Regions from separate parts of the Arthrobacter sp. CJL-S3 genome, predicted to be linked through region 1. Evidence: riboswitches for the same ligand, from Rfam matches in the RefSeq annotation. Region 1 holds a riboswitch; the other holds the start of a gene.
What was found. A riboswitch is a leader RNA that binds a small molecule or an ion and turns the genes downstream of it on or off. The one in region 1 is predicted to bind cyclic di-AMP.

Region 1 (15,689 bases):
GCCACCTCGCGGCGGGCCAGATCGATCAGCACTCCGGAAGGACGCGGGTCCTGCGGCTGCTGCAGGCGGGCGGTCTCGGACCGCTGGCGGGCGCCGACAGTGGGGTCACCAAAGGTGGAACGGACGACGTCGAGCGCGGAGCCCGGGGCGCTGGCCGGGGCGACGGCGACGGCAGCGTAGCTTTCGGCGCCGGAAACCAGCGACTGGGCGTAGGTCCGGATTTCCTGGGCAAGCTTGGCAATGGAGGTCCCGGCCGCCGCGGCGGTTTCCTCGTCGATCCCCATGTAGAGGACGAAACCGCGGGCGACGTTGTCGTTCGGGACGGGACGGACGGCGCTGCCGTCGCCCGGAGCAATCACAGGTGTCGGGGCCGTGGCCGGTGCCGGCGGAACGGCGCGGAGCTGTCCGTAGGAGTTGGGGTTGTAGCCCTGCGGGGCATAGCCCGGGGCGGGGAAGCTGGTGCCGGATCCTGCGGGGGCGAAGGATGCCCGGCCGCCGAAGCCCTGGCGGATACCGGAGGCCTGGCCGGCCTTGCTGGCGTTACGGACGGAGATGTGGACGTATCCGGATGCAACTGACATGGATTGCTTACCTCAATGTGAATGGCCGTCATCGCGGCTCGAATGCTACATATCCCGCTATGAAAACTTGGGGAGGGCGCCCGACGCTGGGCTGGGGGCGAATGCCTAGAAACCTTTGGGGTGTAAAAGTTAGGCGTGCATTCGACAACAGTGCTTCTCGGTACCAGCGGGTGCGCTGATCCAAAAAACTGCGGCTGCAGGTGCTGTTGAGTTCTTGTTCACAATTGAAGTGTGCAACGTAACAATGAAAACTTGCAAGTAACAATGGACGCGAAAGTCCACGATATGAGACAGAACGCGGGAATGTAGTGCAGATCACAATTCTCCGCCGTCAATAAAATAACAATCGTTCTGGTCAACGGGCGCCGCTTTAACCCCCATCGCCGCACTTAATTCGACCTGGACCGCCGAATGCCCAGAATCATTCACTGTAAGCCGAAACGCGAAAACCCTTCGCCTACTTAGCATTGGAAGTCCAGAGTTCCACAGAGTGGTCACCCCCGGCCAAGAAAAAATGCGCGGCCCGCCGGCAGTCCCCGGGATGTCCGGCTCGCTAGGCTGGGATTCACAGGCGCCGCACAGGATCCCCAAAGCCGCACTTAACCGGCAGATCGGAGAGTTGTCCCATGGCCACTTCGCACTCCATGACCAATAATCTCCCCCAGCTCACCCATCCGGATGGCTCCCCCATCCGCGCCCTGGTCGTGGACGACGAACCCAGCCTCTCCGAGCTCATGAGCATGGGGCTGCGCATGGCGGGATGGTCCGTTGCCGTCGCCGCTGACGGCCCCGAAGCGGTGAAACTTGCCAAGGAGTTCCGCCCCGACGTGCTAGTGCTCGATGTGATGCTTCCCGGCTTCGACGGCGTTGAGCTGCTCAGCAGGATCCGCGCCTTCGCGCCGGAGGTACCGGCCCTGTTCCTGACAGCAAAGGACGCCGTCCAGGACCGCATTACCGGGCTGGCAGCGGGCGGGGATGACTACGTGACCAAGCCCTTCAGCATAGAGGAGGTGCTGCTGCGGCTGCACCGGCTGGTCCAGCGGTCCGGAGTGGCTGCGATGGACACCGCCGAACTCGTCGTCGGGGACCTCGTCCTGAACATCGACACCAGGGAGGTCCGGCGCGCCAGCGAGGAACTGCACCTCACGGCCACCCAGTTCGAGCTGCTGCGCTACCTCATGGAGAACCCGAAACGGGTCGTCAGCAAGGCCCAGATCCTGGACCGGGTCTGGGACTACGACTTCGGCGGGCAGGCCAACATCGTGGAGCTCTACATTTCCTACCTCCGCAAGAAGGTTGATGCCAACCACCCGCCCATGATCCACACGGTGCGCGGCGCCGGCTACGTCCTGAAACCGGCGGACTGATCCGTGCCCGAACGCCCCGCCAAGAGCCGCCCCTCCGGGCTCAACTGGCGTAACCCGTCCACCTGGCACCTGCGCACCCGGCTCGTCCTTGTCGCCATGGCCCTGCTGGTTGCGATCTGCGGGGCCGTCGGTGTCGTCAGCTATGCCTCAATGGACTTCTTCCTGACCAAACAGCTCGACACCCAGCTGGAACAGGCAGCGGTCCGCGCCCGCGACTTTGGCCGCTCCGGCCGTTCCGATCCCCTGGAGGCGCGGGGACAGGCCATCGGCACCCTGACCGCGCGAATCGATGACGACTCGGTCCGCAGCGCCGGGTTCCTCTCCGAGGACGCCACCCGGGAATCCCTCACCGACGACGACGACGAGGTGCTCCTGGAGCTTAGCCCGTGGAACCTGCCGGTGGACCGGACCTTGTCCGCCGGGGACTACCGGCTCGTGGCCGCCAAGACCCCGGACGGCGACGTGATCGTGACCGGCCTGCCGCTCGCCGAGAAGCAGAACACGCTGGCCACCATGGTCTGGACCATGGTGCTCGTGTCCACGGGCGGGCTCCTGGTCATCGGGCTGGCCGGGACGGCGCTGATCCGCAGGACCATGAAGCCGCTCGATCAGCTCTCTGAGGTGGCGACGCAGGTCTCCCGGCTGCCGCTCGACGCCGGAGAGGTGGGACTTGCCGTGCGCGTGCCGGCGTCCGCAGCGCATCCGGGCACTGAGGTGGGAAGTGTCGGCCATGCCCTGAACATGATGCTGGACAACGTCTCCAATGCACTGGAGGCCCGGCAGAAGAGCGAGATGAAGGTCCGCCAGTTCGTCGCGGATGCCTCGCATGAACTGCGCACCCCCCTGACCGCCATCCGCGGCTACACAGAACTGATGCGGATGACCGAACACTTCACCCCTGACGGCCAGAAGTCCCTGGCTCGGGTGCAGAGCCAGTCCGAACGCATGACCACCCTGGTGGAGGACCTGCTCCTGCTCGCCCGGCTGGATGAGGGCCAGCCGCTCAAGCTCAGCGAGGTGGACCTCACCCAGCTGGCCATCGAGACGGTCAGCGACGAGAAGGTCATGGCCCCGGACCGGGTCTGGCACCTGGAGCTCCCGGAAGAGCCTGTAGTGGTCCGCGGTGACGCGACCCAACTGCATCAGGTGCTGGCGAACCTGCTCTCCAACGCGCGCAAACACACGGGTCCCGGCACAACGGTGGTGACCGGGGTCAAGCGGTCCGCGGACGGATATGCCGTGGTGACCGTAACGGACAACGGCCCCGGGATTGCCCCCGGGTTCGTGGACCGGGTCTTTGCACGCTTCACGCGCGCGGACGCTTCCCGCAAGAATCCGGTGGCCCTCACGACGCCGGCAACCGGCAGGGGGTCCCTGCCGCGACGTCCGCTGCACCCGCCGCGGCCGCCCGAGTCGGCCGAGTCGGCCGCCGGAGTCGCTACTACCACTGCCCCCGCGACGAGCGCTTCCGCCGAGGGAACCAGCGGGCTGGGACTGTCGATCGTGCAGTCGATTGTCGAGGCCCATGGCGGGACCGTCAGTGTGACCTCGATGCCCGGCCGGACCGAGTTCACCGTCCGGCTGCCGGAGGCTCCGCCCACGGCCTGACGAATCAATGTCGACGCTGGTCAGGGCGCAAGCCGCCCCGCCGCCGTCGTGATTCCTGTTACCAAAATGTGACTTAGACTCCCAACTCCTGTACGGTTTTTAGAGTGCGGCCATCACTAGGGCCGCATATCCGGATGTACGCCAAGCTCTGCCGCCTCCCGGATTCCGCTGGACAGGCAGAGGCGGGGGACCCAGAGTTCCCGGGCATTTTCTGCACGCCCTTGGGGTGAAGCCGACACGTGAGTTTCCGTGCGGCCGGGTGACCTCACCCGAACCCGACAGCTAACTCCGCAGGCGTTGAGAGGCATTCATGACTGAATCCAAGGTACAAACGCGCCCTGACGGCACCGCAAACTCCACCAGCTCCAAGCTGTCGCGTCACCGCGGCGAGCCGGCTGAAGCCCGCATCAGCCCTGGCCCGGCTTGCCCACCACGCCGGCTCGACCGGCCGCCGGGCGGCCGTTGTTGTCGCCGCCTGCGCGGTGCTCGTGGGGGCCGGCGCGGCCGGCCAGGCGTCCGAGACGGCCGCCCGCAATGCCGACGCGGGCAGTTCCACGCAGGCAGCCGCCACAGCGGATCCGCTGACGCACCTTGATTTTGAACGCGTCCGGGTCGAAAACCAGGCCGTCACCCGCACCGACGCTCCGGCCCCGCCGGCCGCGGTGGCACCTGCCGAAGCCCCGGCGCCGGCGCCGCCCGCTGCCCCGGCCCCGGCCCCCGCTCCGGAACCTGCCCCGGCACCGGCACCTGCACCGGCCCCCGTTGCCATCGATGATCCTGCCGGCGCCCAGGCGTACGCGGCCGGCCAGCTGGGCTCCTATGGCTGGGCCCAGAGCCAGATGCCGTGCCTGATGAAGCTCTGGACCAAGGAATCGGACTGGGAGACGACCGCCACGAACCCGAGCAGCGGGGCCTACGGCGTCGTCCAGTCGCTGCCGGCCGAGAAGATGGCCAGCGCGGGCGCGGACTACCGGACAAACTACCGGACCCAGATCAACTGGGGACTGCAGTACATCCAGGATCGTTACGGCTCACCGTGCGGCGCCCTGAACTTCCACTACGCCAACAACTGGTACTAAACACTCGGCAGAGGCAGCCAGCTGCCTAGCCGTTGGGACGGTTCGGGATGTACTGCACGGCCCATTTGTTGCCGTCGGGGTCGGCGAAGTAAACAAAATGCCCCCAGTCCTGCACGTCGACGTCGCTGACGTCCACGCCGCGGTCCTTGAGCTGCCGGTGGGCCGCCTGGATGTCGCTGACCACGAGCTGCAGGCTGGGGGCGGTGCCCGGCGGGGCGTCCGAGAGGCCCTCGCCGATGGCGATCGAGCAGCCGGAGCCCGGCGGGGTCAGCTGGACGAACCGGATGCCGTCCGTGGGCCGCTCGTCGAAGTCGGCATTGAAGCCCACCTTGTTGACGTAGAAATCCTTCGCGCGGTCCACATCGGACACGGGAACAAAAACGAGTTCTAGTTTCCAATCCATGGGGCTCAGGCTAGTACCGGGCAGTGCATTCCGGTAGGCCAGGCTCCCTTGCGAAGGCTCAGGGGCGAGGAAGCGGCCAAGGGGCCAGGCCCGACGCCGGGCGGCTGGGTCAGCCGGCCACGCCGTAGAGGCGGTCGCCCGCGTCGCCCAGGCCCGGCACGATGTAGGACTTCTCGTTGAGCTTCTCGTCGATCGAGGCGAGCACGATCGTCACATTGGCGTCCGCGAGCTCTTCTTCCAGCTTCGCGAGGCCTTCCGGGGCGGCCAGCAGGCAGATGCAGGTGACGTCGGACGCGCCGCGCTTGAAGAGGAACTTGATCGCCTCGCGCAGCGTGCCGCCGGTGGCCAGCATGGGGTCCAGGACGAAGATCTGGCGGTCGGTGAGGTCCTCCGGCAGACGCTCCGCGTAGGTGATGATGTCCAGGGTCTCTTCATCGCGGGCCATGCCCAGGAACCCGACCTCGGCCGTGGGGACCAGCTTGGTCATGCCCTCGAGCATGCCGAGCCCGGCCCGGAGGATGGGAACCACCAGCGGGGTGGGCTTGGTGAAGGCGGTGCCGATGGTGGTGCTGACCGGCGTCTCGATGGTCACCGGCTCGGTGCGCACTTCGCGGGTGGCCTCGTACGCCAGGAGCGTGACGAGTTCCTCGGTGAGCTGGCGGAAAACCGGCGACGGGGTGTTCTTGTCCCGCAGAACGGTGAGCTTATGGGCGACCAGCGGGTGGTCCACAACGAGAGTGCGCATGGGTCAAAACTATCACCCGGCGGCCGGGGGCCCGCCCGTGGGACCGCGGGCGCCGACGTCGTCCTTGTCCTCCGGAGCACTCCCGCCGGCGGCTCCGTCGTGCAGGTGCGCCGGGTGGTCGAACGTGGGCGCGGGGCCGGCATGTTCCCGGTGCCGGATCACGTGGAACAGCCGGTGCGCCAGAATGACGATCCCGACCCAGGCCAGGCCCAGTACCCACCCGATGATCACGTCGGTCATCCAGTGGTGGCCCAGATAGACCCTGCTCATGCCCATCGCGAAGATGAAGGCACCGCCGGCCACTATCAGGCTGACCCGGGCGACGGTGCTGTGGACCTGCAGGCACGCGAGGTAGACCACGAGCCCGATCACCACCGTGGTGTTGAGCGTGTGGCCGCTCGGAAACGACGGCGAGGATTCGTAGGGCGGGACGGCGTCGGAGTGGTCCGGGCGGGTCCTGCCGATCAGTGTCTTGCCCAGCGAGGTCGCGGTCACGGAGACGGCTGCGGCACCCCCGATCAAAATCAGCGGCCGCCAGGTCCGGCTGCTCCAGATGAGCCACGCGGTGAGGAGGCTGCCCAGAATGGGCATCCCGATCCCGCCCCCGATGTTGGTGAACCCCGTCACGAACGAATCGAGGCCGGGACTGCGGAGCTGTTCCATCATCCCCAGGGTGGGCTTGTCCAGGTTCGCCAGCCCGGCGTCGTCAACGACGTCGTCATAAACCTCGGCGCTCAGCAGCGCCAGGACGAGCACCACGACGCCGCCGATGAGCATGGTGGCCCACAGCGCGGCGTAGGGCACCACCCATTTTCCCCAACGATGCGTTATCCAGCTCTCCGACCCGGTGTTCACAATATCTCCCGCTTGTTGTCGTCGGCAGCTTTGCTGCACAGCTTGCTTAGCATCGAAACTATCATTGAGCCATGACTTCCCCCGAGCCCCGCCATGCCGAATGGATGGGTCTTGCCCTCGCCGAGGCGCGTGCCGCGCTGACCACGGCGGACGTGCCGATCGGCGCCGTCGTCATCGGACCCGACGGCGCCGTGCTCGGCAGCGGCCGCAACGAGCGGGAGGCCCTCGGGGACCCGACGGCGCACGCCGAGATGGTGGCCATCCGCGAGGCCGCGGCGCGGCTGCAGGAACTCAGCGCCCGGGACGGGAGCGCCGGGGACGGCTGGCGGCTGGCCGACTGCACCCTGGTGGTCACCCTGGAGCCCTGCGCCATGTGCGCCGGGGCGGTCGTGCTGGCCCGGATCCCGCGGGTGGTGTTCGGCGCCTGGGACGAGAAGGCCGGGGCTGCCGGCTCCGTGTTCGACATCCTCCGCGAGCGCCGGCTCAACCACTGGGTGGAAGTGTACGGCGGCGTCAGGGAGCAGGAGTGCGCGGCGCTGCTGCAGGACTTCTTCGCCGCCCACCGCGGCGTCTGAGCCCTGGCCACCGCCGCTCCCCCGTGCCTGCGGCTTCCGGCGCTAGCTGACGGCGGCGGAGCCTGTTGCGGCGGCCGCCAGGTTGTCGATCCGCTTCTGCCGGGTGGCCGGTGAGTCGAGGCTGAAGGCGCGGAAGTCACCCAGGTCCTCGCGGATCCAGTCCTCGACCTCGGCGATCCGCCGGGTCACGGCCGGTGTGGGGCCGTGGAACACCCAGGGCACGATCCGCTCCTGGCCGGGATCGTACTGCCACAGCCCGATGATCCGGCCCCGGTCGACGATGGGATGGTCCGGGAGGTCCGCCTGCAGCGCCAGCGAGCCCAGCGTATTCGTGTGCCGGTCCTCTTCAGCCAGCAGATCGGCGGCATTGCGCCGCAGCAGCGCGAGGGAGTCCGTTCCGGCGAGCAGTTGGATCTGCTCCTCCTCCGGCTCCTGGAAGGCGGCGAGTTGTTCGACGTCGTCGGGCAGCATCCACAGCGTCTCCCCGGCGGCGGTGAGAACCTCCACCGCGCCGACGGCGGCCAGCGCCGCCTTGCTCTGCGCCACGGTGAAACCCGTGAACCACTGCGACTGTTTGAACGTGGCCCCGCCGGTCCAGCCCAAGTAGCGGCGGACCAGTTCGGTGCGGGCCTGGTCGTCGTCGAGGGGGCTGGGCGGCAGGTTCCACAGTTCGTAGGCGTAGCGCTGCTGGTCGAGCCGGCCGTTGGCCGGGACCCGGCGGATCCGCCCCTGGGACTGCAGGATGCCCAAGGCCGTGGGCAGCGTGGTGGTGGCGCCCTTCTTCTTGCCTTCTTCGCCGAGGTTCCGCACGGATTCGCCGAGTTCCTCCTTGAGCTGCCGCGGGTCCATCGGGACGCCGGCCTCGGCGAGCGTGTGCAGCACTTGCTCCTCCAGGAGCGTGATTTCGCCGCGGTCCACGCCGAGCCTGCCCACCACTTTGAACGTCGCCTCGGCGGCGTCCAGCCCGAGCCGCAGCGCCCAGCCGAAGTCGTCCCGGCCCAGAACGTAGGTGCAGCCGCGCGCCGTCGGGAGTTCGAGGATCCGGCGTGCCAGGACGTCGGTGTCCACCTGTTCGCGGCGGATTCCGGCGCGTGCGAAGAGCGTGAGGTAGGGGTTGGCGCCGCCGATGGAGCGGGCCCAGCCGGCCCGGGCGAACACCTGCTCCGAGGTGCAGCCGGCCAGCGAACCGTCCAGGCCCTGTTTGTGCCAGGCCCAGGCGCGGAGCCGCTCCCGGGTGAGGCTCCGGGCCGGCGGCGCGTTCGCTGTCAGGGGCTGCGTGGTCAGGGGCTGCGGCGTCATGGGGTCATTGTCCACCAGCTTGCGCGGCAGGGGAATCTTCTGCGGTCGGCTTTTCCTGTGGGGCAGCCGGCGGCTGCGCGGCAGGCGGCTGCGGGGCGGACCGCTCCGGGTCCACGTGATCCGGGCCGGGGCGCTGCGGGTCCAGGGCCGCCAGCACGGCGCGTGCCGTGGCGTCCCAGCCGGGCAGGCGGTCCCGCGCCGCAACAGCCGCCGCCCGCCAGCGGGTGCGGAGGCCGGGTTCGGACAGCCAGCGCCGCAGCACCTCCGAGAGGGGCGCCGGATCCGTGCCGAGGGCGACGGCGGTTCCCGGGAGGAGTGCCGCGCCGCCGAATGCGAGTGCCTCCACGGCGCCGGTGCCGGCCCGGACCACCACCGGCACGCCCCGAGCAAGCGACTCCGTCACCACGAGCCCGAAGGTTTCGGCCTGCGAGATGAGCAGGCTGAGGTCGGCCGCGGCCCATTCCGCCTCCAGCGCCGAGCCCCGCAGCTCCCCCGGGATTCTGACGCGGTCCTGCAGCCCCAGCCGGTCCACCGTGTCCCGGAGTCGTGCGGCGTAGGCCGGATCCGCGGTGTCGGACCCGACCAGGGAGGCGGTCCACGGCAGGTCCGTCAGGGCCGAGAGGGCCGCGAGAAGCAGGGACTGGTCCTTGTTCGGCAGCAGGGCCGCCACGGCCAGGAGGTGCGGCGGCTCCGACCCGGCGGCCAGGGCGGCGGCGTCGCTGCCGGGCAGGGCGGTTTTGACACCGTCCAGCCCGTGCCTGGCCCGGATCCCGGCCGCAGCCGAGGTGCTGGTGCAGATCACCTCGGCGGCGGCCCGCAACGCCCGTCGCTCCAGCGCGGCTTCGCCGTGCCCGGTGTCGTCCAGCGGCATGTGGAGCAGGATCCAGGCGGGCCGGCCGGCGGCCGCGGCGGCCGCCATTTCCTCGGGCGCGCCGCAGGCGAGGAGCCCGTCGACGAGAGTGACCTGGCGCTGTGCGGCGGCGACGGCTGCGTCGTCGGCGTCGGCGTCGGCGTCATGGTCGTTGGTGCCGTCGCTGTGGCCGTCGCCGTCGCCGTCGCCGTCGCACAGGATGGTCGCCAACCGCCGCCGGTCCTCCGGGCTGCCCACCGGCCAGCCGCCGTCGAGCCGGCAGATGTCCACATCCACGCCCAGCAAGGCCAGCTCCCGGGCGAGGGAGGCGTTGTAGACGTTGCCGCCCGAGTTGTGGCGCACATTGCCCGGCACCACCAGCCGGACACGGAGCCCGTCCGGCTGCACGGTCTTCCTGGCTGGCACCGGACTCCTAACTGGCCTCGAAGTCGAGCGAGTAGCTGGCCCACGCATCGGGGGTTTCGCGCAGCGTGACGTCCAGTCCCGCCAGCGCGCGGCCGTCCGCGCCGGTGCGGATCTTCGCCGCCACGGCGTCGGCGACGTACTGGGCCAGGGCCTCGGTGGTGCTGAGTTTGCCGACGAAGTCCGGGTGCTCGTCGAGGTTCTTGAAGTTCAGGCCCTCGAGGATGGCGTCCAGCACCTCGCCGGCCTCGCCGATGTCCAGGACGATCGCGTCGTCGTTCAGGGTCCGGCGGCGGAAGGTGACCTCTGTGACGAAGGTGGCGCCGTGCATGCCTTGGGCCGGGCCGAAGACGGGGCGCGGGAGGCTGTGGGCGATCATGAAGTTGCGGCGGACGGTCAGGCTGAACACGGATTTACCTCGTGGCTTCTGTGGGGGCGGATTCGGTGGCGGTGACATTACGGACAGGGTCTGCACGGGCGGGGTCTGCACGGACAGCGCCTGCACTGGCCGGGTACTCGATGACGTGGCAGAGCGCGTCCAGCGCGCCGTCGGAGAGCCGCTGCACGACGTCGGGCAGCTCGGCAAGGGGGGACGACCCGGTGAGGAACACGTCGAACGCGGGATCGCTCAGCAGGGAGACGGCGAGCCGGAGCCGGTCGGCGTTCGTGCGCCGGTGGCGGCGCGCGCGGGCCACGACGCCGACCTGGCTGGCGCGGATGGACAGCCGGCGGGCGTGGAAGTCTTCGCCGAGCGGCACGGTGACTTTGCGGTCGGCGTACCAGGACATTTCGATGACCTCGCCGTCGTCGCCCGCGAGCTGCAGGGCGCGCTCCAGGCCAGCCTCCGACGCCGAGCAGTGGATCACGATGTCGCAGTCCGGTAGGGCGTCGTCGGGGTGGCTGAACTCGACGCCGAGAGTTTCGGCGAACGCCCGCTTGGCCGGGTCGACATCGACCAGCTGCAGCCGCCCGAGCGGGAAGGTGCCCAGCAGCTTGGCCACCATGCCGCCGACGAGGCCGGCGCCGATGACGGCGACGCGGTCGCCGAGGCGGGGCCCGGCCTCCCAGACCCCGTTGACCGCGGTCTCGACGGTGCCGGTCAGCACGGCGCGGCGGGCAGGCACATCGTCCGGAACCACGGTGAGTTTTTCCACCGGAACGACGTAGCGGTCCTGGTGCGGGTAGAGGCAGAAGACGGTCTTGCCCAGCCAGTCCGCCGGGCCGTCCTCGACGACGCCGACGGAGAGGTAGCCGAACTTCACCGGGGACGGGAAGGAGCCTTCCTGGTTCGGGGCGGCCATTTGCTCGGCCACGCATTCCGGGACGCGGGCGTTGTGCACGACGAGTTCGGTGCCCTTGCTGATGCCCGAAAACAGGGTGCGGACGAGCGCCTCGCCGGGACCGGGAGCGGGTACGTCCCCGCGCCGGAGCTCCCCCTTCCCGGGGCCGACGGTCCAGTATGCGGTGGCTGTGGCGTGCTGTGCTGGCTGTTGGTCTGCGTTAGTCATCTTGCTGACGAATCTAGTCCCCTGCCCATTCGCGGGGAAGTGCCGGCGGCCCCGGCGCGCCGCGGCTCGCGGTCTGCCCTTCGTGGCGTTCGGGGCCCTGGAGCCGCCGTTTTGTGGATGAGTGCTTTGCTCCGGTACCCTAGTCAGGTTGGTGACGTGTCCGAGCGGCCGAAGGTGCAACACTCGAAATGTTGTTTGGTGAAAGCCAACGTGGGTTCAAATCCCACCGTCACCGCGAATGAGAAAGCCCCTGCTTCCCTTTGTAAACAAAGGGAAGTGGGGGTTTTGCTTTGCCCAAGACTCGCCCCGCAGTAACGCAGCGGTAACGAAATCCTCGCGGAGCTCTGTTCTCTGCCGCTGCCAGGACCGGCACCAGCACCAGCACCAGCCAGTCCCCCAAGTAACCCTGGCCGCATGGAGGGGCTCATTTCCTGGATTACAGCTGGCGCCAGGGCAACCGCTCAGAAGACAACGGCGAACAAGCCATAACTCGATGGCTCTCGGATCGCCGGCGCGAAGCAGCCTATGTCCGGCTGAGCCGATCCAGTCGGAGCGCAGGTCACGGCGGTCAGGACGACTGTGGATGCATACTTCGTCTCCTCTCGATTCGTCTCCTCTCGATCGGGACCGTCGATTCTGCAACGAATGGGGAGTACGATTGTTTTCGAATTCCTGTGTCAAAAGTCACTGAAGCGCTGGGAAGGGGACTCCCATGGATACGCCCGACACCGAGCCGGACCCGATGAACAGTGCACGCACCCTCCGCCTGGTATGGCCGCAGTGGCAAGGTGCCGGCCGGGACGTGGTGTCCCTGTTGCTGCCCGAGGTTCCCATCGAGGAGGCCCGCCGGGCCTACACCGTCGGTAACCGCGTCCTCGAAGCCATCCTGCCCGCGCATAGCGGGCCAACCGAGATCGTCCCGGTCGACGGAGGAAACCCGGATGAGGGGTCCACGGACGGTATCGAGTCGCGGTCCGCGATCATTGCCTCCCTGGCCGCTGCCCTGGAGGCCCTGGGGCGGCACGACGTGGACCGCGTCCTCACCCTCGGAGGCGACTGCTCTGTCAGTGTGGCGCCGTTCGCCGCGCTCGCGAATAAGTACGGGAGGGACCTCGCGGTCGTGTGGATCGACTCCCACCCCGACGTCGACACGCCCAACACCGCGTACGACGGGTATCACGCCATGGCCGTGACGACTCTGACCGGTCACGGTGACCAAGGCATCGTCAGCATGCTCCCGGCGACAATCGATCCGGCCCGGGTTGCGCTGGCCGGACTGCACTCGTGGTTTGAGGACGCCTACGCGAATATCGACGCCTGGGGCCTGCACGCGTTCAGCCCGGGAGACCTGCGGACGACGAGCGAACCGCTTCTGCAGTGGCTGGCCGCTACCGGAGCGAGCAAGGTCGCCATCCATTTGGACGTTGACAGCGTGGACAGCAATGAGGCAGTCCTTGGTTTGGGGATGGTCCCCGATGGTTTGCGCCGGGCACAGGTCCAGCGCGTCGTCGCGGATGTGGCAGGCGCCGCCGACGTTGTCGGGCTGACGGTGGCTGAGTTCATTCCACGCAACGTCCTAGCCCTTCAGGGTTTGCTTCGCGGCCTGCCGCTTATCACCGCCTGACACAAGGGCACCGTCTCTTCCGTGGCCTGGACCCCTGACCGGCTGTCGTTGCACTCGGCCCGAAGGCTGCAGCAGACCGTAAACGTAGTAAAAGATGTCTTCCCTGCTGGTGGCCGGGTCCTCGTAGAAGCCGCGGTAGGCAATCAGGGTCGCGTCAGTGATGTTGTCCTGGCGTCGGTAACCGACGACGACGGCGGCATCGGCCTCCGAGAAAAGGTCACCTTGTGCGTCAGTTGAGACTGGTTCATAGGTGTAAAGGCTGAAGCACTCCCTGCTTCCCTTATAAACCAAGGGAAGTGGGGTTTTGTTTCGCCCCGAAACTGCGCCCGCCACTCCGGGAGTACGCTGGCGATATGGGCGCTCGCGAGCTTGTGGCTCTGCCGGTGGGGTTCGAACGGTTCCATCGGCGGGACTTCATCAACTACCAACTCAACCGGGCATATGCGCTGGGCTTCGCCGACCGCCATGAGCTAGTCGACGCCGCGGCACACGTACGGTCGACGGCGGACTGTGTCACCGTGTTCGAGGCCTTATCGAGCCGGGCGGCCGCCGAGGCCCGGCCGCGGCAGGCGGCGGGTTATGCGAGGATCGCAGAATTCTTCACACCGCCACAGTCGGCGGAGAAATCGAATCGCTACCGCCGCTATCGGGAGCTCTTCGACACCGCATTCGCCGATACTGCCTTCACCCGTCACGAGATCCCCTATGCCGGCGCGGCACTGCCGGCCTATTCACTGCCGGCGGCCGGGACACCAACCCGCGACACGGTGCTGCTGCACGGCGGGTTCGACTCCCTGATCGAAGAGTTCTTCCCCGTCTGTCAGCGCATCGCTGCCGCCGGTTTCGACGTGATCGCCTTCGAGGGCCCGGGACAGGGTGGGGCGCGGACGTTGAACGGACTCACCTTCGACCACGACTGGGAAAAGCCGGTCGGGGCGGTGTTGGACCACTTCCGCCTCGATCGGGCCGCCCTGGTCGGCATCTCGATGGGTGGGTACTGGGCGTTGCGTGCCGCAGGACGCGAGCCTCGCATCCACAGTGTCGTGGCTTGGCCGCCGGTGTACGACTGGCTTCACAGGCTCCCACCCGCGCTGCGCGGCCCGGTCCGCATGATGGTGCGGCACCGGCGCTTCATGCGCTGGAGCGTGCGCACCCGTGCCCGGCTGTTCCCGACCCTGCGCGTTGTGGTCAACCAGGTCCTCTATATGCTCGACAGCGACGATCCGGCCGACGCCGCCGAGTGGTTCCTGGGCATGAACGCTGAGCATCTGGACAGCGGCCAGGTGAACCAGGATGTGCTGCTGATGTGCGGCGAGCACGACGCCTTCCAACCGCCGGCACTGACCCGAGCGCAGACCCAAGCGCTCACGGCCGCCCGCAGCGTCACGACGCGCATGTTTACCCGAGCCGAGCAGGCCGACCAGCACTGCCAGATGGGAAACCTCGAGCTCGCCTGCGGGGTCCTCACCGCCTGGTTGCAGGCTGCAGGCGCGGACGCGGGCGCTTCTAGGCAAGAGTGACAGTGTGGCTGCGGCGCACAGACGAGAACTGGCGGCCGCCCCGTCGTCGGGGTGGCCGCCAGCTTCAGTGCGCTGTTGGTGTTAGTGCTCGGCTTCCGCGGCAGCCTTCTTGGCGTTTTTCTCGGCGTCCTTCTCGGCGCGCAGAGCCTCCGTGTCGTGCTGTTCCTCGGCTTTTTCCTGGTGAATGACCTGTGCGAAGAGCTTCTCCATCTCCTTGGCCACACCGGCGGCTGAGGCCGGGTTCTGGCCGGTGACCAGCCGCTCGTCAACCACGACCTTCTCCTCAAAGACATCAGCGAAGACGTGGGTGGCGCCCTGTTCCTCAAGCCGGTCTGCCAGGAAGAACGGGATGACCTTGTCCTTCCCTGCGGCAACCTCCTCGTCGTTGGTGAAGGCGGCCACCTTCCGGCCCTCGACGAGGCGGAACCCGTTTGCCAATTCCACGTTGAGCAGGCCGGCCGGTCCGTGGCAGACCGCGCCCACCAAGCCGCCGGCGTTGTAGACGCTGGCCACGAGATTTTGCAAGCCTTCGCTGTCCGGGAAGTCCCACATCGTGCCGTGGCCGCCCACGAGGTAGACGGCGTCGTACTGGTCGGGGTCAACGACGTCGACGCGGGCAGTGTTGTAAAGACCGGCGCGCGTGGTCTCGTCCTCCGTGAAGGCGACCTGGATGGGATCTTCCGTGTCCACCACGTCGCGCGGGGGCTGGCCGCCCTGGATGGAGGCGAAGTCGACGAAATGCCCGGAATCCTTGAAGACCTTCCACGGATGTGCAGCTTCGGCCACGTTGTAGCCGGTCTTCTCTCCGGTGTCGCCGATCTCGGAAACGCTGGTCAGTACCATGAGGATTTTCTTCATGAAGTCTTCCTTTCGTCTACCTTCCACCCTACGCCCAGCCAATTCGGGCCCTCCCTCCCCGCCACGCCCGCCGGCGGGGCTGGGTGATCTTGCCTCGACGTATTCCGGGTCCGTCTGGCGCCTGGAAGCAGTTGTAGTTGCCTCGAATTTTCGGTTGCCATTTTGGAAATGTTCGGTTTCCCGCACCTCGCGCACTATCTTCACGACGGCGGGTTCTGCAGTTTTATGGGATTACCCGCTCCCAGCCATTCCCTAGCAGGCATGGCGACCCTAAGCTTTCAATCCGGGGCAGCTGCCTCTAATTAGGACCGGGGGAACAATGCCAGATGCATGGACGTGCGACCACTGCGGCGCCAAGACAATCAACCGAAAAGTGGAATCCACCTCATTGGGT
Region 2 (15,689 bases), 160 kb from region 1:
TTGCCGGCGCCCGAGGAGCCCACGAGCGCGACGGTCTGGCCGGGTTCGACCCGGAAGCTGATGCCGTGCAGCACCTCTTCGCCGCCGCGGGTGTCGAGGGTGGACACGTCCTCGAGCGAGGCGAGCGAGACCTTGTCCGCCGAGGGGTAGGAGAAGCGGACGTCGTCGAACTCCACGGACAACGGCCCGGCCGGGGATGACACCGCCTCGGGCTTCTGCTGGATGAGCGGCTTGAGGTCCAGGATCTCAAAGACCCGCTCGAAGCTGACCAGGGCGCTCATGATCTCGACCCGGGCGTTGGAGAGCGCGGTGAGCGGCGCATAAAGGCGGGTCAGCAGCAGAGCGAGTACGACGACGTCGCCCGCGGCCAGCTGCCCCTGCAGCGCGAGGAAGCCGCCGAGCCCGTAGACCAGGGCCAGGGCCAGCGCCGAGACGAGCGTCAGGGCGGTCACGAAGGTGAACTGCAGCATGGCGGTGCGGATGCCGATGTCCCGCACGCGTCCGGCGCGGACGGCGAATTCCCGGGATTCCTCATCGGGGCGGCCGAAGAGCTTCACCAGGGTGGCGCCGGGTGCGGAGAACCGCTCGGTCATCTGGGTGCCCATGGAGGCGTTGTGCTCGGCGGCCTCGCGGCGCAGATCGGCCAGCTTGGAGCCCATCCGGCGGGCCGGGATCAGGAAGATCGGCAGCAGGATCATGGCGAGCACGGTGATCAGCCAGGACTTCCCCAGCATCACCACGAGGGTCAGGGCGAGGGCCACGACGTTGCTGACAACCCCGGACAGGGTCCCGGCGAAGGCCGACTGGGCGCCGATCACGTCGTTGTTCAGCCGGCTCACCAGCGCCCCGGTGCGGGTGCGGGTGAAGAACGCGATCGGCATTTTCTGCACGTGGTCGAAGACCTTGGTGCGCAGGTCCACGATCACGCCCTCGCCGATGGTGGAGGACAGCCAGCGCGTGAGAAGTCCCAGGCCGGCTTCGGCGACCGCCACAATGGCGATCAGCACGGCCAGCCAGACCACGACGTCGGTGGCCGCACCGGCGATGATCGCGTCCACGACCTGGCCGGCGAGCACGGGGGTGGCGACGGCCAGCACGGCCATCACGATCGAGAGCAGCACAAAGGCGATCAGCTTGCCCTTGTGCGGGCGGGCGAAGCTGAACACCCGCTTGAGCGTCTCCTTGGAGAACGGTTTCGAGCCGCTCGAGGCGCGCGTGATGTTGTAAAGGGAGCTCCAGGCCACCCGGTCCATGCTCATGTGTTGTTGCCTTTCGGGGCGGTGTGGCCCAGAAGCTCGGTGACGACGCCGCTGTCCACGTTCCAGCGCGCGTCAAGGCGCACGTTTTCCAGCAGCCGGCGGTCGTGGGTGACCAGCAGCAGGGCGCCGTCATAGCCTTCGAGGGCTTCCTCGAGCTGTTCGATCGCCGGGAGATCCAGGTGGTTGGTGGGCTCGTCGAGCACCAGCAGGTTCACGCCGCGGGCCTGCAGCAGCGCCAGCGCGGCCCGGGTCCGCTCCCCCGGCGACAGGGAGTCCACCGGCCGGGAGGTGTGGTCTGCCTTGAGGCCGAATTTGGCCAGCAGGGTGCGGACCTCGGCCGGGGTCTGGTCCGTGAGCACGGCTTCGACGGCGTCGGCCAGTTTGAGCGGCCCGGCCAGCAGCCCGCGGGCCTGGTCGATCTCGCCCACAGCCACGGAGGCGCCCATGGAGGCGTCGCCGGAATCGGGGCGCTGGAGGCCCAGCAGCAGGCGGAGCAGGGTGGACTTGCCGGCGCCGTTGGGGCCGGTGATGCCGATCCGTTCGCCGGCGTTGAGCTGCAGGTTCACCGGGCCTAGGGTGAAGTCCCCCTGGCGGACGACGGCGTCGCGGAGCGTCGCCACGACGGCGCTCGAACGCGGTGCCTGGCCGATGCTGAACTGCAGCTGCCATTCCTTGCGGGGTTCGTCGACCTCGTCCAGCCGGGCGATGCGCGATTCCATCTGGCGGACCTTCTGGCCCTGCTTCTCGGAGGACTCGGTGCTGGCCGCGCGCCGGATCTTGTCGTTGTCCGGGTTCTTCTTCATGGCGTTGCGGACACCCTGGGAGCTCCACTCGCGCTGGGTGCGGGCACGGGAGACCAGATCGGCCTTGGTGTTGGCGAATTCCTCGTACCGTTCCCGGGCATGCCGGCGCGCCACGGCCCGCTCCTCGAGGTAGGCCTCGTAGCCGCCGTCGTAGACCGCCACGGAGTTCTGCGCGAGGTCCAGTTCCACGATGGTGGTCACGCAGCGGGCGAGGAACTCGCGGTCGTGGGAAACCAGCACCACGCCGCCGCGGAGCCCCTGCACGAAGGCCTCGAGTTTGGCCAGTCCGTTGAGGTCCAGGTCGTTCGTGGGTTCGTCCAGGAGCACGATGTCGAAGCGGCTGAGCAGCAGCGCTGCGAGCGCCACGCGGGCAGCCTGCCCGCCGGAGAGTCCGGTCATTTCGGCGTCCTGGCCCACCTCCAGGCCGAGGTCTGCCAGGACGGCCGGGATGCGGTCGTCCAGGTCCGCGGCGCCGGAGGCCATCCAGCGGTCAAACGCGAGGGAGTAGTCGTCGTCGGAGCCGGGGGCGCCGCTGCCAAGGGCATCCGCCGCGGACTCCATGTCCAGGGTGGCCTGCGCGCAGCCGGTGCGCCGCGCAATGTAGCCGGCCACCGTCTCGCCGGCGATCCGTTCGTGTTCCTGGGGCAGCCAGCCGACGAAGGCGTCGGCCGGGGCCAGGCTGATGGAGCCTTCCTGCGGCTGGTCCACGCCGGCCAGGAGCCGGAGCAGGGTGGATTTGCCCGCTCCGTTGGCACCCACGACGCCGACGACGTCGCCGGGCGCGACGGTGAGGGAGAGTTTGGAGAAGAGTGTGCGGTGGTCGTGACCACCGGAGAGGTCCTTGGCAACAAGGGTTGCAGTCATTGGTCCATTCTCTCACCGCGGCCCACAGGAGACCGCCACAGGGCGTTCAGGGCGCCCGCCGGCCGCCGGGCATAAGAGAACCCGCCGGTCCGGACTTGGGGGGTGTACGGACCAGCGGGTTCGAGCATTTAGCATAGTTGAATCAGCACGTCCCGTAAAATCACCACAATCACCACTCCACCGAACTTCAGAAGCCGCACCTCCATTCGACTCTGCAGGAAGCCGTAAATGCCCTTACCCGCCAAGGCGTTTCAACACTGGCTCCATGTCGTTGCTCCCAACGCGAGCACAGCAGACATCTGCAGGATCTCGGGGATCAAGCGCACCACGCTCGCGCAGCAGCTGGTGCGCGGCAAAGTCGCGGAAAGCACCCTCGTCAGCATCAGCCGGGCCCTCAAGCGCAGCCCGCTGGCCGACCTTGCCACGTTCGACAGCTATGCCGAACTCTCCGGGCGGCCGCAGCCGCCCACCTCCGGCGAACTTGTCAGCCAGATTGCCACCATGGACCTGCTGCGGGCCGTCATCTCCCGCTCGGCCCCGGCGTACGGCGGCTACGGTGACGACGGCAGCGCGCTGACGCCGGCGCTCGGCCCCGCACCGCACGCCACCTCGGTCCGGAACTGGGTGGACGCGATCGACGACGGCGAACTGCGGCACCGGGTATCGGACGCCACCGGGGTCGCACCGCAGAACTATTCGGCCCAGTTGACCGCCAACCGGCTCTCCCCCGAGTTGGCGGTCGCAACCGCCCGCGCCGCTGGCGTAGGATTCACGGGCGGACTCGTCGCCACGGGATTGCTGACAGAAGCCGAGGCCGGCTGGCCGGCGGAGGCCAAACAGGCCGCCCTTGATGCCTTGTCCGATGGCGAACTCACGGCCCTGGCCGGGGAGCGGCTACAGGCCCTCGGCAAAACCCTGCGCCGCCAGGAACACGAGCAAGAACAAACAAAAAAGATATGGGAGAACCTCGGATGATCGCGATCCTGCAGTGGACCACCTTGGCGGTCTGCGCACTCGTCGCGATCGCGCGGATTCCGAGTGCGCTGCGGGGTGAGAACAGGTCTGTTTTCGGCGTCTTCGTGCTGTCCACCGTGGCCATCCTGCTCAGCATCGACGTGAGCTACCAGTCCATCGATGCGTGGCTCGGGTCCGAGAACTACACAAACCTGATCCTTCGTTTCGTCGTCTACGGCACGGTACTGCTGGCCGGCTACCGGATCGCCAAGGCCTTCGATGGACCGAAGAGCATCCGCCTCATCGTGGGCCCCGTGGGGAAGTCGGTTCTTACTGGCGTGGGCATCGCCACCGTGATCCTTTTCCTGTTGGCTGACACCGAGGGAACCGTCACGGGCCTGAAAACGCTGCCCGCCAGAAGCCCCCAGAATGCGGCGCTCATCGAGTCGTACGCCGCAGTGGGACGCCTGTACCCGGCCTACGTCGCCGCCTGCATTCTGCCCGCCACCTTCGTGGCAATCAGTCAGCCACTGCCCAAAACCATCCGGATCGGTGCGCTGCTGCTGACGGTCGCATTCGCCGCCATGGCCTTCGGCTCCTTCTACCCCCTGATCCCCAGCGAGGCCGGGTATCTGGAGTACATCATCAACTACACCTCGGTGTTGTGCCTTGCACTGGGGCTCGCCTTCGTCTGGATTTCCAGCCTGCTGGCAAAGCGCGCGCTGCGGCTGAACACCCGATGATCGCAGTCCTGCAGTGGACCACTTTGGCGCTCTGCGCCCTCGCCGCGGTCGCTCGGATTCCGAGTGCGCTGCGGGGCGAGAACAGATCGCTGTTCTTCGTCTACGCCTTCATGACGGTGGCCATCCTCTTGAGCATCGAGGCACCGTACCTGGCCGTGGACAGTGTCCTCGGTGGAACGAACCTGGCTAACCTGCTGCTGCGCTTCATCATCTTCGGCACCGTCTTTGCCCTCGGACTCAGAATCGCCCGGGGCTTCGGCGCGGACGACGCCCTCCGGCTGATTACCGGCCCGCCCGGAATTGTGTTTGTGGGAGCTGCATCGGTGGCGGTCGTGGCGGTCTTCCTCATGATGGACACGGCGGGATCGTCCGCCGGCCTGATCGCGGTGTACGCCAAGGATGCACGCCACGCGGCGCTCGTGGAGTACTACGGAGCCGCCGGACGGCTCTACCCCGCCTACATCACGCTTGCCCTCTTTCCTGCCATGGTGCGGGCGGTGCGCAGCGGGTTGCCTCGCCTTGTGCGGCTCGGCGCCGGCCTGCTGGCACTTGGATCCGTTGCCATTACGCTGAGCCTGCTGTCCCCGGTGATTCCTCCGTCGCTGGCCTACCTGCGCTTCGTCTTCAGCTACACCGCCACATTGTGCCTCGTGGTGGGGCTTTCCGTGTTCTGGCTGTCGAAGATTCTGGCCAGGAAGACGCGGAGAGCGCACACTGGCTTGACCGGATAGTAATTGTGAGCCGCGCCGCGGAGCGACGGGGAGAACCGGAATGAGGGCAACGCTGGAATGGGCGACGCTGCTGGTGTGCTGCGCGGCGCTTCTCCTACGTGTGCCGGACGCGGTGCGGGGCCGCAACCGGACCGTGTTCGGGATCCTCTTCCTGGGCACGTTGTGCAGTGTGCTCGCCGTCTCCGAGCTCTACGAGGTGATTGACGGCGCCCTCGGCGGGTGGGACCTCACGAGCCTGGTCCTGCGCTATCTTGTTTTCGCGACTGTCCTGCTCGTCGGCCTCCGGGTCACAACGGGACTCGCCGATGCCCGGGCCCACCAGCTCATTGCCGGAGGCATCGGGCGCTGGGCACTGGGGCTCGGCTGCCTGGCCGTGGCGGTGGCGTTCTTCCTGATGAACAGCTATGGGGCACCGGCCGGACTGCAGGCGCAGGCGGCGGGCGGCGCAGGGGACGCGGACCTGGCCCCCTGGTTCACGGCCGCCGGCCGCACCTATCCTGCCTTCGTTTCGCTGGTCCTGGTGGCTCCGCTGCTGGCGGCCGTCAGGAGCCGGCTGCCGCGCCTGGTCAGGGCCGGCGCCCTGCTCGTCCTGCTCGGCGCCGCCTTCGCGGTCCTGAGCCTCCCGGCCGCCCTGACGCCATCCAGTTGGGTCGGCGCACAGCATTTCGTCAACTACGCGGCGGCCCTGGGCTACGTCGTGGGCCTCGTCGTGTTCTGGTTTTCCGGGCTGATTGCGAGTCCCCCAGGTAACGCTAGGGCAACATTACGTCGTAACAGCACCTAGGCATTCACAAAATCATTAGACCGTGAGAGAATCATGAATGTGTGAAAGCGGCATTCGCTTCGTGAACGGGGACAATCCGTGCGGAGCCGAGGCAGTCGCCCAAGCGCCATTGGGGGGATGAGTGGTAGCGGTCCAACTGGACCGCTCCCACTCAGCCTGTTTAACGGCCGTTCAGCGCACAAACCTCAGGGTCACCAGCTGGAAGGGCCGGAGCGCCAGTTCCGCCGAGTCCCCCGCCGCGGTCACCCCCGGCGCAGCCGCCGGACGTTCCAGCAGGTCCACCGTGTGGACGCCGGTGGCGGCAAAGCCGGCCGTCACTGTCCCCGCGGACCTCTGCCCCAGCGATTCGTAGACCCGGACGATCACGTCGCCGGAACCATCCTCGGCGAGTTTCACGGCCTCAACGACCAGGGCCGGGTTGGAGACGGCAATGAGCGGTTCCACGCCGTGGGCGCCCTTGACCACCCGCGGGGCCAGATTCGTGCGGTATCCCTCTTCGACGGCGTCGGCAATGCTGGCGCCGGGCCGGATGGTGACGTTCAGTTCGTGCCGGCCGCGGTCCGCGGCGGGGTCCGGGAACTTGGGCGCGCGCAGCAGTGAGAGCCGCACGGTAGTGGTCGTTCCGCCGTCGTCCTCCCGGATATTCCGGGTGACGTCGTGGCCGTAGGTGGATGAGTTGGTGACCGCCACCCCGTAGCCGGGCTCGGCGACGTGGATCCACCGGTGGGCGCAGATCTCAAACTTCGCGGTTTCCCAGGAGGTGTTGAGGTGCGTCGGGCGGAACACATGCCCGAACTGGGTCTCCGAGGCCGACCGGTCCGCCCGGACGTCCAGCGCGAATCCGAGCTTGAGCAGCTTTTCGCTTTCCTGCCAGTCCACCGCCGTCGAAATCGCCAGGGAACCGGCGCCCGCCGCCAGCGATATCCGCTGGGTAACCGCCGAGGACCCCGCCAGCCGCTCCACCACAACGACAGCGTCCCGGCCGCTGGATTCCAGCCGCAGGGAACGCGCGCCGGTCAGTCGGACGACGTTGCGGCGGTAAAAGGCGTCGATGTCCCAGGCGTCCCATTCATTGGGGGTGTCCCGGTGCAGCTCCAGCAGGTTCCCGAACTGCCCGGGAGCGATGGCGTCACGTCCGCTGGCATAATCCGTCAGTGAGGCCAGTAGACCGTCGGCGTTGATGACGGCGCGGATGATCCCGTTGTCCAGGATGTACCCGCTGCCAGATTCGGTGGCCAGCACCGGCTGCCCGGCGGGGACCGGCTCGGCCGCGGCCAGCGCGGGCACGCCGTGGCGCTCATGCGGAGCGGCGTTGAGGAGGAAGTCAGTGTCCCCGGCGCCCAGCACCGCGGAGGCGGCGTCGGCGATGATCGCTTCAAGCTGCCGGCCGACGGCGGCGTAGTTCCGTTCGGCGTCCTGGTGCACCCAGGCGATGGAGCTGCCCGGCAGGATGTCGTGAAACTGCTGCAGGAGCACCAGCCGCCAGAGGCGCTTGAGCTCGTCCGCCGGGTATCCGTATCCGGTGCGCACGGTTGCCGTGGCGCACCAGAGTTCGGCTTCGCGGAGCAGGTGTTCGCTGCGCCGGTTGCCCAGTTTGGTCTTGGCCTGGCTCGTGTAAGTCCCGCGGTGCAGTTCGAGGTACAGCTCGCCGACCCAGACCGGGAGGGCGTCGTACTCGGCCTCGGCGCGGGCGAAGAAACCGGCGGCCGAGCCGAGTTCCACCTTCGGCGATCCCTCAAGGTCCGCGGTGCGGCGCGCCGCCGCCAGCATCTCCCGGGTGGGGCCGCCACCGCCGTCGCCATAGCCGAACGGGACCAGCGAGACCGTGCCCCGGCCGTGGTCCCGGTAGTTGCGCTCCGCGTGGGCGAGTTCCCGGCCGCTGAGTTCCGAGCTGTAACTGTCCACCGGGGGGAAATGCGTGAAGACCCGGGTGCCGTCGATCCCCTCCCAGTTGAAGGAGTGATGCGGCATCCGGTTGACCTGGTTCCAGGAGATCTTCTGCGTCAGGAACCACTTGCTGCCGGCGGCCTTGACGATCTGCGGCATGGCCGCCGAATAGCCGAAGGTGTCCGGCAGCCAGGCCTCCTCGCATTCCACGCCGAATTCGGCCAGGAAGAAGCTTTTCCCCTCCAGGAACTGGCGGGCCATGGCCTCGCCGCCGGGCATGTTGGTGTCCGATTCGACCCACATGCCGCCGACGGGAACGAACTGGCCGGTCTTGACCTTTTCCCGGATCCGGCCGAAGAGCTCCGGATACAGCTCCTTGATCCAGGCGAGCTGCTGGGCTGAGGAGCAGGAAAACACGAACCCGGGATCCTCGTCCATCAGCGCCACCACATTGGAGAAGGTGCGGGCGCATTTGCGGATGGTTTCGCGGACGGGCCACAGCCAGGCGGAGTCGATGTGCGCGTGTCCGGTGGCGAGCAGGTGGTGGGCGGAGGCGTACGCCGGCCGGGCCAGGACGCCGGCCAGGGCCTCGCGCCCCGCTGACGCCGTGCCGGGGACGTCGTCGGGGTCCATCACGTCCAGCATCCGTTCCAGCGCGCGCAGGATTTCGTGGCGGCGCGGCAGTTCCATCGGCAGTTCGTGCATCAGGCCGCTTAGGGTCCAGATGTCCTGCTGCAGCTCCCAGACCGTCTGGTTGATTTCCGCGATGACGATCCGCCCGAGCCGGTACTTCGGCTCGTTGCCGGAGGTTGCCTTGTCGCCGTAGGGGGTCGCCGCGAAGGTCCACCCCTGCGACAGGTCAGGGTTGGCGGCCGCCTCAACGTAGAAGTCGACGGCCATCCCGCTGCCCAGGAGCTTCAGCGGAATGTACTGGTTCCGCGGGGAGATGGCCTTGACGATCGTCCCGTCCGGCCGCCAGGCGATTCCTTCACATTGAAATCCGGGAAGGTCACTGCTGAAGCCCAGGTCCACAATGACTTCCACCGAGGTGTCCGCTGCCGTGCCCCAGGCGTCCGGGACCTGCCCCTGCAGCCGCAGCCACTTGGTGCTCCACGGCCGCCCCCAGGCCGCACCGTGCTCCTGCGGCGTGAACTGCTGCCGGAGGGCGTCCAGGACCGGGACCGGTTCGTCCGGGACGTCCCAGCTGCTCAGGGTAAGCGGGACGCTGCGCGGATAGACCGCGGGGACGATGCGTTCGCGAACAAAGCGGTCCAGCCGGACTTCCGTGAGACGGCGGTCGTCGTGCAATGTGAACCTCTTTAGCGCTGCGTGGATGACGCTGAATTGCATCCAATCGATGGATAAAACTTACTGCGCCGCTGGCCCCCGAGCCAAGTGGCTGTCAGCGGACGCTATCCGCCAAGCCCACGGGCACACTCACGCGGCGGGCTCCGGCGTAGACGTTCAGCGACGTACCGCGGCTGAATCCGGCCAGCGTCATGCCGCTGGCCTCGGCCAGCTCGACCGCCAGGCTCGACGGGGCGCTGACCGCGGCGAGGACGGGAATGCCGGCCAGGGCAGCCTTCTGCACCAGTTCGAACGATGCCCGGCCGGAAACCTGGAGCACGGTTCCGCGCAGCGGGAGCATGCCCTCGCGGAGGGCCCAGCCGATCACCTTGTCCACGGCGTTGTGGCGCCCCACGTCCTCGCGCAGGCACAGCAGTTCCACGGAGCCGTCCTCGGCGATCCGGAACAGGCCGGCGGCGTGCACGCCGCCGGTGACGTCGAAGACGGCCTGGGCTTCCCGGAGCCGGTCCGGAAGGGCCGCGAGCGTGGCCACGGGCACCGTCAGCGGGTCATCGGCGGGGCTGAAATGCGAGGACTTGTGCACGGCCTCGATGGAGTCCGTGCCGCAGATGCCGCACGAGCTGGAGGTGTACACGTTCCGGCCGGTGTCCGGGCGGACGACGTCGGGCCTCAGCTGGGCTTCCACCACGTTGAACGTCTGGACGCCGTCCTCGTCTTCCCCGGCGCAGAACCGCAGCGAGACGAGCTGGTCGGGGCTCCAGATGACGCCTTCGGAGACGAGGAAGCCCGCCACGAGGTCAAAGTCGTTCCCCGGTGTCCGCATGGTGACGGAGAAGGACAGGCTGCCGATCCGGATCTCCAGCGGCTCCTCCACGGCGAGGACGTCCTCCCGGTGCCGGACCGGAAATTCGAGGGCCTGGGGGGACCCGTCCAGGACATATTTGTGCACCTTGCGGCGCTGCGTGACGCGGCCCATCAGGTACTCCTAACCAACATAACTCCATCATGGCAAGCGCTGGGCCGGGTGGCCAGCGCGGGTTTATGAACGCATTCAAGAACGCGTTCAAGAACGTTCAGGACCGGGCGCTACCCCAGCAGTTCGCTCCAGTCCACGGGACCGCCGGTACCGGCGGGCTTCCGGGCGGGCCGCTTGGGGGCGGGCTTGTCTTTGGGTGGCGCCGGTTCCGGCAGGGGTGTGCCCCAGGGAAGGGTGAAGGCCGGGACGGTCTCCCCCAGCTGGACTCCGTGCGGCGGGACCACCAGGACGCCGTCGGCCGCGGCCAGCCCGCGCATCATTCCCGGTCCGGTGTGCTGCGCCGGAGAGGCCATGCCATAGAGGAGCCGGAAGGGCATCAGCCGGGTCCGGCCGGGGTCAGGGTCGATCATGGCGCCGCAAGGCAGCTCGGTGACCGGCGGCGGAGGCCGGTGCCCCAGCGCCGCCAGGAGCGGGGCGCCGATCGTGGACAGTGCCATCATGGCCGCGAGCGGGTTGCCCGGCAGCCCGATGATGAATCTGCCGTCCGGCAGTTCGGCCAGCACGGCAGGATGGCCGGGGCGCATCGCGATGCCGTCGATCAGCAGCCGCCCGCCGAGTTCGGCCACGGAACGGCGCAGGTGGTCGGTCCCGGACCGGCCGGTACCGCCCGTGGTGATGACGACGTCGGCGGGCAACGGTTCGGCGCCGGACCGGACCGTCGGCTGCGGCTCATCGGCAGCCGCGGGTTCGGCCGCCGGGTCGGTGTCCTCGAGCGCGGTGAGCCATTCAGCGTAGCTGTCGCCGATTTTCGTTTCGCCGGCACAGATCCCGCCGAGCATTTCCACGACGCCGGCGAGCTGGGGACCGAAGGTGTCGCGCACCTCCCCCGGCCGGGGGATCCCGGCTGTGACCACTTCCGAGCCGGTGAACACCAGCCGGACGACGGGCTTGCCCAGGACCGGCAGGGTGTCGTGGCCGGCGAGGGCCGCGAGGGCCAGATGGGCGGGGTTCAGCACGGTGCCGCCCTTGATCAGCACTTCTCCGGCGGCGGCTTCCTCCGCGGCTTTCCGGATGTGCTCGCCGTTTCGCGGCTCGCCGGGCTTCGCCCCGCCGCCGAGCTGCAGGACCGGCAGCCCGTCCTCGTCGGCGGCAATGGTGCCACTTTCGCTCCGCAGCACGGCCTTCGCTCCGGGGGGAATCAGCCCGCCCGTGACGATCGGGCTGGCCTGGTGCGGCGCCAGCCGTTGGCCGGGTTCGGCGAGGATCCACGGTCCGCTGCCGTTGACGGCCCAGCCGTCCATGGCGGAGGAGGCGTAGTGCGGCATGTCCACGAGCGCCGCCACATCGGCGGCGAGTTTCCGTCCCAGCGCGTCGCGGAGGGCCACGGGTGCGGCGGGGATGGGAGCGGCGCAGTCGAAGGCAAGCTGCCGGGCTTCCTGCCAGGTGTGCGCGAGGTGCCGATGGGGCGCAGGCTCATCCGCCGCGGCAGCTGGACTGCCGTGAGGGGGTGCAGGTGTCATGCCCCGGGGGCTTCGCTGGCCGCGTAGTCCTTGGCCAGTTTCCGGGCGACGCCCATCGCGGCCTGCATCGAGGCGGCATCCGTGGCCTGGCCGGATCCCGAGGCCAGCCCTGCCGCAAAGCCGGCAATAAACGTTGTTAGCGGCGCGGCCGGGCGCACCACGGAGTGCGCCGCCACCCCGGCCAGGGCCAGGATCTCGTTCACGTCAATCTCGACGTCTTCCAGTTCCAGGGCCTGAAGCAGGGCACGGCACCAGTCTTCGAGTGTTTCATCCTGGCTTTTCACCGTTTGCCTCCAAAGTCGAGTTCAGCGGGGGAACCCCGGGCCGGAGGCCTGGGTTATGGCTGTCGCGGTGATGGCCGTCGAAGCCATGGCCGTCATCCGGGCCGGTCACCCCCAACGCGGACGCATCGTCCCAAGTATCCACGTCATCCGTGGATCCCCGGGGGACGCTGACTTCCCGCACCTCCAGCCTAGCAAGAAGGGAGAATATCGATGCGTTGTCGAGCGCGCCGCGCTGCCTGGCGTCGGCCACGCACCGTTGTAGCGCAGCCGTGCTATATAGGCCGACCAGGGGCTGCCGGCGCCCGTCAGCAGACACCGCCATCAGCCCCTCGCCCGGTGGGGCTTCCGCGGCGGCTGCCAGCAGTGTCCCGACGGCGGCGCCCGCCCGGGGCATGTCGACGGCGAGGACCAGCGTCAGGGGTGCCGCGGCAGGATGGCGGGGGTCACGGCTGCGGTGCTCTTCGAGGGCGGAGATCCCGGCGGCGACCGCTGCGGCGGGGCCGGCGAAGGCCGGCTCCTCCCGGCAGCTCAGCACTCCCTCGGGCAGGGTTCCCGGGTCGGGCCCGACGACGGCGACGGCCGCCGCGGCGCGTGCGGCCTGCAGGGCGCGCTCCAGGAGAGTGGCGCCGTCGTGCATCAGACCGGACTTGGGCACACCTCCGAGCCGGGACGACCGGCCCCCGGCCAGGATGACAGCGTCGAATTCCATCGGCCCAGCCTAACTGGCCAGATCTCCAGTCCCGGCGCAGCGGCCGGGGCACGCCGTGTCAGGCAGCGGATTCCGGCAGGAGGAAAGGGTCCCAGGCAGGCGTCGGCTTCTCCAGTTCCTTGATCTGCCAGGTCGTGCCCTTCGGCGGCGCGGGGCTGAAGCCGAGCTTCCACCCCATTTCCCCCGGGGTATGGTCGCCTTTGGCGTTGTTGCACCGCAGGCAGGCAGCGACGAGGTTTTCCCAGGAATCTGCACCGCCCCTGGATTTGGGCTGGACATGATCGATGGTGTGGGCGGCTTTGCCGCAGTAGGCGCAGCGGTGTCCGTCCCGGCGGAGCACCCCGCGGCGGCTCACCGCCGTCACGGTGTTGTACCGGGGCCTGATGTAGCGATGCAAAAGAATCACCGAGGGCCGGCCCAGGACGTCCTGCGGCCCGACGACAGGATCGTCGCCTTCCGCCACGACGCTGGCCTTTCCGGTCAGCACAAGGACGAGCGCCCGGCGGAAGGTCACAACCGCCAGCGGTTCATATCCAGCATTCAGAACGAGAGTGCGCATCCGCATACCTCTTCACGGCCGCACCCGCCAGGGGCACGAGGGCCGGCTGCCCTCTGCATGGTCGGGCTATGGATCGACAAAACAAGAGTAAACACGGACATGCCATTTCACCGAATCTTTTTTGCCGGCCCCGCCCGTATCCGCTGAAGTTCACGTCCCGGCAACGCAAAGGACCCCTGCCGAATGGCAGGGGTCCTTGGTGCTGCTAGCAGTTGCTGTCTTAGCCGCCGACGCGGATGAAGACCGGGCCGGAGCCGACGTTGACGCTCTGCAGGGAGGTGGTTCCACCGTTCCAGCCGCCGTGGACAGCCTTGCCGCCGCCGACGTAAACAGCGATGTGGGCCAGGCCCGATCCGCCGTTCGCGTAGTAGGCGAGGTCGCCCGGCAGGGCAGCGGAGGCGCTCACGGTGCGGCCGAGGGACAGGTAACCTGCCGGCCAGCCGTGGTAGTTGATGCCTGCGGCAGCCAGCGAGTTCGTGGCGAGTGCGGTGCAGTCCTGGCCAACGCCGAGCTGGGCGTAGGCGGCAGCGGCGATCGTGGCGCCCATGCCGCTGGCAACGGCCGGAGCCTGGGTGGTGGCAGCCGCGGTGCCGGCGGCCGGGGCTGCGGTGGCGCCGACCTTGGTGCTGGCGGTCTTGGCCGTGTTTGCTGTGGGGGTCTCCTGGACCTTCACAACAGGCTTCGGGGCCTCGACGACGGGGGCCGGCGTGGTGGTGACGGCCGGCTTCTCGAAGGAGATGGCGATCGTCGAAGCGGCCGAGATGGTCGCCGGGGCGGCCGACTGGACTTCGAGGGTGGAAGCGGAGGTGGACTCGCGCTGAACGTTGGCCTCAGCAGCGTTGGCTGCGATACCGCTGGTCAGGACGAGGCCGGAGGCGGCAGCGATAACTGCGGCCTGGCGGCCCATGCCACCGGCGTTGTCGCCGACGGCCTTGGCAATGACGGCCAGCGAGTTGGTCTTGGTGACCTCGGCGCGGTGCCGTGCGTTTGCACGAGTAGTCATTAAGTTCTCTCTTTCGTGATCCTGGGTCCACGCTTTTTGGGCGCGGGCTGAGGACGCTCCGGCATCTTGGGGGTACGCCGGATCGCCCCGAAATGGGTTACTTAGCGAAGGGTGTACTGCGAAGACGCGCCAAAAGCGGGAACTGCTTGCAGGTGCATGGCCTGCGGGCCGGACTCAGCAGAGATTGAGACGGCGGTGTGAGATCCATTCCGGGCGCCACAAAGGACACGGCCGAGGTTGGATTTCAGCGGGCTCGTAAGAGCCGCGCAAGCGCGGTGACGCGCAGCATTGTGGCGTGAAGACACGAAAGTAGCCTCTCCCAATGCCTACGAGGTGAGCTGTCGGATTCGGATGGGAGTCACCCGGCCGCGCTGCTTCCTGGGAAGCTTTTGCGACTTAACCCCAAGGCCTTCAATTTCGAAGGCCAAAATTGGTTCCCCCGCCCCTGCCAGACGATGTCATGCGAACGGACCTTGAGCGGTGGCAGAGCTAGGCAATCCACTCAAGAGCGCCAACTTCGGAAAAGTTGGCGTAGGTCATACGGTACAGCAGTTGGGGCTCAATGTCACATTCAGATCACGGCGTGTCATAAGAATGCGAGAGTGTCCCATCAGCTCTGTTAGAGCCAGCCGGTCGGGTCGACGACTTCGCCGTTGACCATGACCTCGAAGTGAAGGTGGCAGCCCGTGGAGGCGCCGGTGGTGCCGCTCATCGCCACGGCAGCGCCGCGGGAGACCTGCTGGCCCACCTTGACGCTGGCGGAGGACAAGTGGTTGTAGGTGGTCTCCAGGCCGTTGCCGTGGTCGATCACCACACGGTTTCCGCCGCCATAGGGGTGCCATCCCGTGAAGGTGACCGTGCCGCTGGCGGCCGCAAGGACGGCCGTGCCGCACTGGGCGGCGTAGTCCTGGCCGCGGTGGAACTCCCCGGAGCCGCCGGTGATGGGGCTGACGCGGTATCCGAAGGGCGACGCCGTCTTCAGCTGGCCCAGGGGCGCCCCGAGGCTGCCCGAGGAGGCCGCGCGGGTGATGGAGCCGGCCGACTGGGCACTCAGGAGCTGCTTGAGCTTGCCGTCCGGGTCACTCTGGGTGGTGACGGCGGTGCGGTTGAAGTCAATTTTGGCCTCGGCGGCGGTGACATCCGGCTGGACCGTGGCGGAGAGGGATCCGGCGGTTGGGCCGGCGTCCGTGGCCATAACGGGGCCCGTGGCCGGGACGGTGACGGTGAGGACCAGTCCCGTGGCGGCCAGGGCGATACCGGCCTTTTGCCCCACGCCACTGGCGGCGGCGAAGTCCGTTACCTGGC

Region 2: another riboswitch for cyclic di-AMP. It lies ahead of AC06G6_RS03580 (NlpC/P60 family protein); the one in region 1 lies ahead of AC06G6_RS02970 (aggregation-promoting factor C-terminal-like domain-containing protein).

What each region holds. Positions count from the first base shown of each region.
Region 1 is NZ_CM160046.1:615,636-631,324, reverse strand. It holds gene AC06G6_RS02985 (winged helix-turn-helix domain-containing protein) at 1-581, opposite strand, end outside; gene AC06G6_RS02980 (response regulator transcription factor) at 1,208-1,948, shown strand; gene AC06G6_RS02975 (sensor histidine kinase) at 1,952-3,556, shown strand; cyclic di-AMP (ydaO/yuaA leader) riboswitch at 3,713-3,865, shown strand; gene AC06G6_RS02970 (aggregation-promoting factor C-terminal-like domain-containing protein) at 4,045-4,635, shown strand; gene AC06G6_RS02965 (glyoxalase superfamily protein) at 4,661-5,038, opposite strand; gene upp (uracil phosphoribosyltransferase) at 5,148-5,783, opposite strand; gene AC06G6_RS02955 (phosphatase PAP2 family protein) at 5,796-6,590, opposite strand; gene AC06G6_RS02950 (nucleoside deaminase) at 6,710-7,213, shown strand; gene AC06G6_RS02945 (DNA glycosylase AlkZ-like family protein) at 7,256-8,512, opposite strand; gene AC06G6_RS02940 (glycosyltransferase family 4 protein) at 8,517-9,788, opposite strand; gene AC06G6_RS02935 (6-pyruvoyl trahydropterin synthase family protein) at 9,796-10,194, opposite strand; gene AC06G6_RS02930 (zinc-dependent alcohol dehydrogenase) at 10,199-11,293, opposite strand; tRNA gene AC06G6_RS02925 (tRNA-Ser) at 11,444-11,528, shown strand; gene AC06G6_RS02920 (arginase family protein) at 12,006-12,917, shown strand; gene AC06G6_RS02915 (type ISP restriction/modification enzyme) at 12,870-13,250, opposite strand; gene AC06G6_RS02910 (alpha/beta hydrolase family protein) at 13,271-14,437, shown strand; gene AC06G6_RS02905 (type 1 glutamine amidotransferase domain-containing protein) at 14,519-15,295, opposite strand.
Region 2 is NZ_CM160046.1:772,428-788,116, reverse strand. It holds gene AC06G6_RS03640 (ABC transporter ATP-binding protein) at 1-1,259, opposite strand, end outside; gene AC06G6_RS03635 (ABC-F family ATP-binding cassette domain-containing protein) at 1,256-2,926, opposite strand; gene AC06G6_RS03630 (hypothetical protein) at 3,155-3,901, shown strand; gene AC06G6_RS03625 (hypothetical protein) at 3,883-4,623, shown strand; gene AC06G6_RS03620 (hypothetical protein) at 4,620-5,354, shown strand; gene AC06G6_RS03615 (hypothetical protein) at 5,395-6,138, shown strand; gene AC06G6_RS03610 (alpha-mannosidase) at 6,310-9,333, opposite strand; gene fdhD (formate dehydrogenase accessory sulfurtransferase FdhD) at 9,428-10,309, opposite strand; gene AC06G6_RS03600 (molybdopterin molybdotransferase MoeA) at 10,420-11,829, opposite strand; gene AC06G6_RS03595 (DUF6457 domain-containing protein) at 11,826-12,113, opposite strand; gene mobA (molybdenum cofactor guanylyltransferase) at 12,097-12,822, opposite strand; gene AC06G6_RS03585 (HNH endonuclease) at 12,881-13,381, opposite strand; gene AC06G6_RS03580 (NlpC/P60 family protein) at 13,602-14,384, opposite strand; cyclic di-AMP (ydaO/yuaA leader) riboswitch at 14,694-14,855, opposite strand; gene AC06G6_RS03575 (M23 family metallopeptidase) at 15,004-15,689, opposite strand, start outside.